Linked DNA regions of Bosea sp. 685. Each later gene encodes a partner of the first gene's protein in a complex. Links are inferred from orthologs where the notes say so. Each region holds a gene or a part of one and is shown in the gene's direction. Other genes may lie near its edges. The genes, in order: dapF and RMR04_RS04785.

The links.
Region 2: the proteins of dapF (region 1) and RMR04_RS04785 are in contact, whole or in part, in a solved structure (PDB 5YGU), measured with the Escherichia coli proteins. The link is inferred for Bosea sp. 685 from one-to-one orthologs.

The regions. Positions count from the first base shown.
Region 1 is NZ_CP134779.1:1,397,148-1,400,448, reverse strand. What follows is about bases 176-3,164. They hold dapF (diaminopimelate epimerase), read left to right. Parts: upstream 176-1,222; coding sequence 1,223-2,107; downstream 2,108-3,164. Other genes in these bases: mtaB (tRNA (N(6)-L-threonylcarbamoyladenosine(37)-C(2))-methylthiotransferase MtaB), read left to right, coding at 2,107-3,164; RMR04_RS07805 (GyrI-like domain-containing protein), read right to left, coding at 218-1,081. Outside these bases: RMR04_RS07810 (MBL fold metallo-hydrolase), read left to right, coding at 1-58; more of mtaB, read left to right, coding at 3,165-3,301. UniProt on the Escherichia coli protein: Involved in the succinylase branch of the L-lysine biosynthesis and in the biosynthesis of the pentapeptide incorporated in the peptidoglycan moiety. Catalyzes the stereoinversion of LL-2,6-diaminopimelate (L,L-DAP) to meso-diaminopimelate (meso-DAP).
Region 2 is NZ_CP134779.1:801,907-805,211, reverse strand. The notes cover bases 147-3,139. They hold RMR04_RS04785 (RNA pyrophosphohydrolase), read left to right. Parts: upstream 147-1,384; coding sequence 1,385-1,894; downstream 1,895-3,139. Other genes in these bases: RMR04_RS04775 (SDR family oxidoreductase), read right to left, coding at 2,667-3,139; hisE (phosphoribosyl-ATP diphosphatase), read left to right, coding at 2,123-2,473; RMR04_RS04790 (divergent polysaccharide deacetylase family protein), read left to right, coding at 174-1,388. In the rest of the region: RMR04_RS04795 (S41 family peptidase), read left to right, coding at 1-2; more of RMR04_RS04775, read right to left, coding at 3,140-3,305. UniProt on the Escherichia coli protein: Master regulator of 5'-end-dependent mRNA decay.

The DNA.
Region 1 (3,301 bases):
CGGCCTGCCGGAGGAGCGCTTCAGGCCGATGCGGCCAGGGCTGAGCTGGACGGCTTAAGCTTGTCCACCGCGTTATCCCGGGTGAAGCGGAGACCCGGGATCCGAAGCGCGTCATGGTCGGGCTTGACCCGACCATCTCCGATTTCAGCCAGCTGGTCATGCGATTCTCAGGGCGCAAGCCCGAGAATGACGCTTCAGGCCCGAATACGCCCCGCGCTCAGCGCGGCTGGACGTAGACGTTGATCTCGAGGTTCGGATCGCCCGGATCGTTCAGATCGCTGACATACTCCTCGAGGAAGGCGTCCTTCACCACGATGCTCTTGGCTTCGAGATAGGCCGTGATCGTCTCATAGGTCGAATCGATGTCGTCATAGGGCGCGACATGGACGAAGCGCAGCGAGGGTCCAGCCGGGGACAGGCCGACCTTGACGCCGCGCGCGAATTCCGAGGTCCGCGCCCCCTCCGGCGCCTGCCCGACCGGCAGCATCGCCTCGAAGCGGAAACCATTGTCGTCGGTTTCGACGAAGAGCGTCAGCGGCCGGCCGGCGATCGGCAGCCCAGCCTTGGCCGCCTCCTCGCGCAGAATCTTGAAACTCTCGCTCAGGCGCTGGAAGCCCTGATCCCAGCTCGACTGGCCGGCAAGCGACAGCACCGGCTTGGAGACGAGCAGGACGGCGTCGACATCGCTCGAATCGCCCCGCTTGCCGGCGAGCGTCGCGTTCGGATCAGGCAGGCCCGCCTGCTGCTGCGGCACGGGCGGCACCGGCAGCGCCGGACCGGGGGCCGGCAGGGTCGGAGGCGGCTGGACCGGTTGCGGCTCGGGCGGAAGCGGCGACGCCGGCGGGGGCTGGACGGGCTGCGGCGCGGCAGGCCCCTGCAGCACCGGGGGCGGTTGAACCGGCTGCGGCTCGGGAACGGACGGGGCGGCCTGCGCCTGCGCAGGAGCAGCCGCACCCGGCGGCGGCGCGAGCGGGGCGGACTCAACAGCCGTCGGAGGCGCGACACGCGTCTGCGCGAAGGCAGGCATGGAGGCACCAAGCAGCGCTGCGAGCGCCAGAACACCAATCCGGGAAATCCGCATCATCATGGTCCTGACCAAAAAGAACGATTCGCGCCCTTGCAGCGCAACATAGAATGTCCACCTTCACGCAGGAACGGGCGAAGGGTGGCTTTTTCGCGTCGGCTCCCTCATAGACGCCGTAGTTTGTGGACGTGTGACCGAATGAACGCTCTGGCAACCCGCCGGTTCCTGAAGATGAACGGTCTGGGCAACCAGATCACCGTGCTCGACCTGCGCGGATCACAGCTGCGCGTCAGCGAATCCGATGCGCGTGCCATCGCAGCGCAACCCGGCGCCCGGTTCGACCAGCTCATGGTGCTGCATGACGCCCTGACGCCCGGTACAGACGCCTATATCCGGATTTACAACACCGACGGCTCGGAAGCCGGCGCCTGCGGCAACGGCACGCGCTGCGTCGCCTGGGCGATGATGGCCGACCCTGCCATGGGCAATCCGTCGAAGACCCGGCTGACGCTCCAGACCAAGGCCGGCCTCCTGCCGGCTGTGCGCGAGAGCGAGCTCGTCTTCACCGTCGACATGGGTGCGCCCCGCCTCGCCTGGGACGAGATCCCGCTCGCCGAACCGTTCCACGACACCGCCCATTTCGAATTGCAGATCGGCCCGATCGACGATCCGATCCTGCATACGCCCTGCGCGGTCAACATGGGCAACCCGCATGCGGTCTTCTTCGTCGACGATCCCTATCGCTTCAATCTGGAGCAGATCGGGCCGCTGCTTGAGAACCATCCGATCTTCCCCGACCGCGCCAATATCGAGCTCGCGGCGGTGACGGCGCCCGATCACATCGTGCTGCGCGTCTGGGAGCGCGGCGCCGGCATCACCCAGGCCTGCGGCTCGGGCGCTTGCGCGGCCCTAGTCGCAGCGGTGCGGCGCGAATTATCCGCCCGCAAGGCGGTCGTCAGCCTGCCCGGCGGCGATCTCACCATCGAATGGCGCGAGCGCGACGGCCATGTGCTGATGACCGGCCCGGTCGCCTTCGAATGGGAAGGCGTGATCGAGCCGGACTGGTTCGAGAGGGCGGCCTGATGGCGCTGGAGGTCGTCACCTTCGGCTGCCGCCTCAACATCGTCGAGAGCGAGGCGATCCGCGAGCGGGCGCAGGCGGCCGGCCTCGACGACCTCGCTATCGTCAACAGCTGCGCCGTCACCAGTGAGGCGACGCGCCAGGCCAGGCAGGCGATCCGTCGATTGAAGCGCGAGCAGCCTGGCCGGCCGGTGGTGGTCACGGGCTGCGCCGCGCAGATCGAGCCCGCCCGCTTCGCCGCCATGCCGGAAACCGCGCGCGTTCTCGGCAATGCCGAGAAGATGAGGCCCGAGACCTGGGCGGCGCTCGCCCGCTCCAACAGCTTGCTCGGCGACGCCGAGGCCGCAGCCGACGACAAGATCGCCGTCTCCGACATCATGGCGCAGACGACCCTGTCCGATGCCCGAACCGGCCGCTTTGCCGCCCATACACGCGGCTTCGTCCAGATCCAGAACGGCTGCGACCATCGCTGCACCTTCTGCGTGATCCCGTTCGGCCGGGGCAATTCGCGCTCGCTCGCGCTGACCGAGGCGGTCGCGCAATGCCGCCGGCTGAGCGAAGCCGGCGCGAGAGAGATCGTGCTGACGGGCGTCGACCTGACGAGCTATGGCCGCGACCTGCGGGATGCGCCGAGCTTGGGCCGGCTGGTGCAGGCGATCTTGCGCGCCTTGCCCGAATTGCCGCGCCTGCGCCTCTCCTCGATCGATGCGGTCGAAGTCGATGACGAACTCCGCGAGGCGATTGCGACCGAACCGCGCCTGATGCCGCATTTGCATCTCTCGCTGCAGGCCGGAGACGATTTGATCCTGAAGCGGATGAAGCGTCGGCACGGCCGCGAGGATGCGATCCGCTTCTGCGCGGAGATGCGGGTCTTGCGGCCCGACATCGTCTTCGGCGCCGATTTGATCGCCGGTTTCCCGACGGAGGACGAGGCGATGTTCTCGCGCTCGCTCTCCTTGGTCGAGGAATGCGGCCTGAGCTTCGTCCATGTCTTCCCCTATTCGCCGCGCCCGGGCACACCGGCCGCGCGCATGCCGCAATTGCCGGGGGGCATCGTCTCGGAACGGGCGAGCCGCCTGCGCGAAGCCGCTCGCGACGCCCACCGGCAGCATCTCGACGCCCGCCTCGGCCGGCCGCTCTCGGTGCTGACCGAACGCGGCAACACCGGCCGCGCCGAGGATTTCACGCTGGTGCGCT
Region 2 (3,305 bases), 600 kb from region 1 along the record:
GAGCACGGGAGACGCGCCGCCCGGCACTCGACGCGCGGCTCGCCACACGACAAGACTAGGCGCGCGGGCCGTTGATTCGGGCCGCGCGATCATGCTGCCGGGAACCGGACTCGCTCTCGGGGACCGGCATGCTTGCTTAAAGTCTTTGCTCTCTTAGCTGAGGACGGCTGCCCTTGGCCGGAACGCCGCTCACCGAGCTCAATCGGCCGCTCGGCCAGAATCGCCCCGCGCCTCATGGCAAACCATGGGGCCTTTGGCTTGCCATGGGGGCAAGCGGCGCTGTGGGCCTTGCGGTCATCGCTCTCCTGCTCCTCATCGCGACGCGCCGCGATCCCGATGGCGGCGAGCCGATGGCGACGGCGCTGATCGAAAAGCGTAGCCCCCAATCGCAAGCCTCATCGTCCGCTCCGACGACTTCCACTCCGGAACTCCGGACCCAGGCCAGCGCCAGTCAGCTAGAAACCGAAGCCGGCGTGACCGTGGTGCGCCCGGGCGCAGGCGCGGAAGCGCCTGGCTCGATCGTCATCACCATTCCCGACAGCCCTGCGACGATAAAGCTCGCCCCCTCCCCCGACAGCCGGCTGGTCGAGCGCACGCGCTACGGCCTGCTGCCGAAGACCGGCCCCGACGGCGCGACGCCCGCCCAGATCTATGCCCGCCCGCTCGGGCCGCAGCCCACGACCAAGCCGGCAGGGCGGATAGCCCTCCTCGTCGGCGGCCTCGGCATCAGCCAGAGCGGCACTGCCGACGCCATCGCCAAATTGCCGGGCGCGGTGTCGCTGGCCTTCGCGCCCTATGGTCCGGAGCTGGAGCGCACGGTCCAGCGTGCGCGCGGCGAGGGCCACGAGATCTTCCTCCAGGTGCCGATGGAGCCGTTCGACTATCCCGACAACGACCCTGGCCCGCAAACCCTGCTGACCGGCCCGAAGGCGGCTGAGAATATCGACCGGCTGCAATGGGTGCTCGGGCGCTTCACCGGCTATGTCGGCATCGTCAATTTCCTCGGCGGGCGCCTGACCGCGGACGACGCCGCGCTCTCGCCGATCCTGCGCGAGATCTCCGGACGCGGGCTCATCGTCGTCGATGACGGCTCCTCCTCGCGCAGCCTGCTCGCGACCTCGGCCACGCGCGCCCAGATCCCGGCGATGAAGGTCGATCGCGTCATCGACACGGTCGCCCGGGCCGACGCGATCGACAAGGAACTCGCCATGCTGGAAGCGCTGGCGCGCGAGCAGGGCATCGTCATCGCCTCGGCGAGCGCCCTGCCCGTCTCGATCGAGCGGATCGCGCGCTGGGCCCAGTCGCTCGAGGCCAAGGGCATCCTCGTCGTGCCGGTCAGCGCGGCGCGCGGCTTCCGAAACCCGTCCTCGACAGGCTCTCTGCGATGATCGCTTCCCCACCCAAGGGCTATCGACCTTGCGTCGGCCTCGCGCTGTTCAATAGGCAGGGCCTCGTCTTCATGGGACGGCGCGCCAATCGCAGCCTGCGCGAGCATGTCGCGGAAGGCCATGAATGGCAGATGCCGCAGGGCGGCATCGATGCGGGCGAGACGCCGCTCCAGGCGGCGAGGCGCGAGTTGCAGGAGGAGACCAACGTCACCTCCGCGACCCTGCTCGCTGAGGCGCCCGGCTGGCTCAGCTACGACCTGCCTGTCGATATCGGCAAGGAGGCCTGGAGGGGGCGCTGGCGCGGCCAGGCACAGAAATGGTTCGCCTTCCGCCTCGACGGCCCTGATGACGAGATCAATACGCTTACCCCCGCCGGCGGCCACAAGGCCGAGTTCGACGCCTGGCGCTGGGAGAAGCTGGAGCGGACGCCTGCCTTGATCATCCCCTTCAAGCGCGAGGTCTATCTTGAGGTCGCGACATTGTTTGCGCCCTTCGCCAAACCTTAGAGCATCGCTCCGAAAAGCAGAGTCCGGTTTTCGGAAGAAGTCGATGCAAACTCAAAGAGTTACAGCGTCGGACCGATACTGTAACGGTTGCGCCTCCAGCTCAATCCCCCAATTCTCCTTCCCCTTGGGCACATCCGCGTTAAATTGAGCCGACGAATGATTCGCCCGCCGGGCCTGCCCCGACGCGGCTGTCATGAAACCCACATGCAGCGGGGTGACGCTCTAGGAATGGTTGATTCGGTCAGCAGATTGCACGCCGCCGTCCTCGCAGCACGTTCGCGCGATCCCGCCTTTTCGCGCACCGCCAAGCTGCTCGGCGAAGGCATGCCGAAAATGGCCAAGAAGGTCGCCGAGGAGGCCGTCGAGGTCGGGCTCGAAGCCGTGCAGGGCGACCGCCGCCGCACCATCCTCGAAAGCGCCGACCTGATCTATAATCTGGTGGTGCTCTGGAGCGAGATCGGCATCGCGCCCGACGATGTCTGGCGCGAGATCGACCGCCGCGAGCAGCTCTACGGCATCGCCGAGAAGCTGCCTAAGGGCCGCCCGATCAAGCTCGCCCAGCAGATCGACGTGGGCTGACGGCCGGTCCCACCTCTCGCCGTCATCCTGGGCTTCGCCCTCGGGTCCGATCTTCGATCGGCCCAAGGATAAACTCCGCGAAGTCCCGGGATCCATCGTAGAGCTCCGGAGCCCTCCGATGGATCCCGGAGCTGCGCCGCTTACGCGGCTTGTCCAGGATGACGACGAGGTTCGTTCGCCCTTTCCGGATAGATCAGCTCAGCATCCGCGTATCGCCGCAGACCGAGACCTCCTGGCCCGAGATCGTCTTGCCGAAGGGCGAGGCCAGGAAAACGATCTGCTTGGCGATGTCGTTTGGATCGACGAAGCGCTTGATCGAGACGCCGGCAAAGAGCCGCGCCGCCATCTCGTCATGCGAGATATTCATGCTGCGCGCCTTGTTGGCGATGACGCTCTGGATGCGCGCGCCGTCGACCAGCCCCGGGCAGATCGCGTTCGCCCTGATGCCGAACTCGCCGAGTTCGGCGGCCAGCGCCTTGGTGAAGCCGATCACGCCCCATTTCGCCGCCGCATAAGGCGAGCGCAAGGGAAAGCCGTGCTTCCCCGCCTGGCTCGACAGGTTGACGATGCTGGCGTTGGCGGACTGCTTGAGATGCTCCACCGCAAGCCGCGTGCAGTTGAACTGGCCGGTCAGGTCGATGGCGACGCAAGCGTCCCAGTCCGCCGGATCGATCTCATCGACGCGGCCTGTCGGCCCGGCGATGCCGGCATTGTTGACCAGGCAGTCGAGCCCGCCCAACGCCGCCAGCGCCTCCCCGAACATCCCGCCCACGGCCTTGCGGTCGGAGACGTCGCAGACCGATTGCGTGATCGCCGGGTCGCTTTGCGCCAT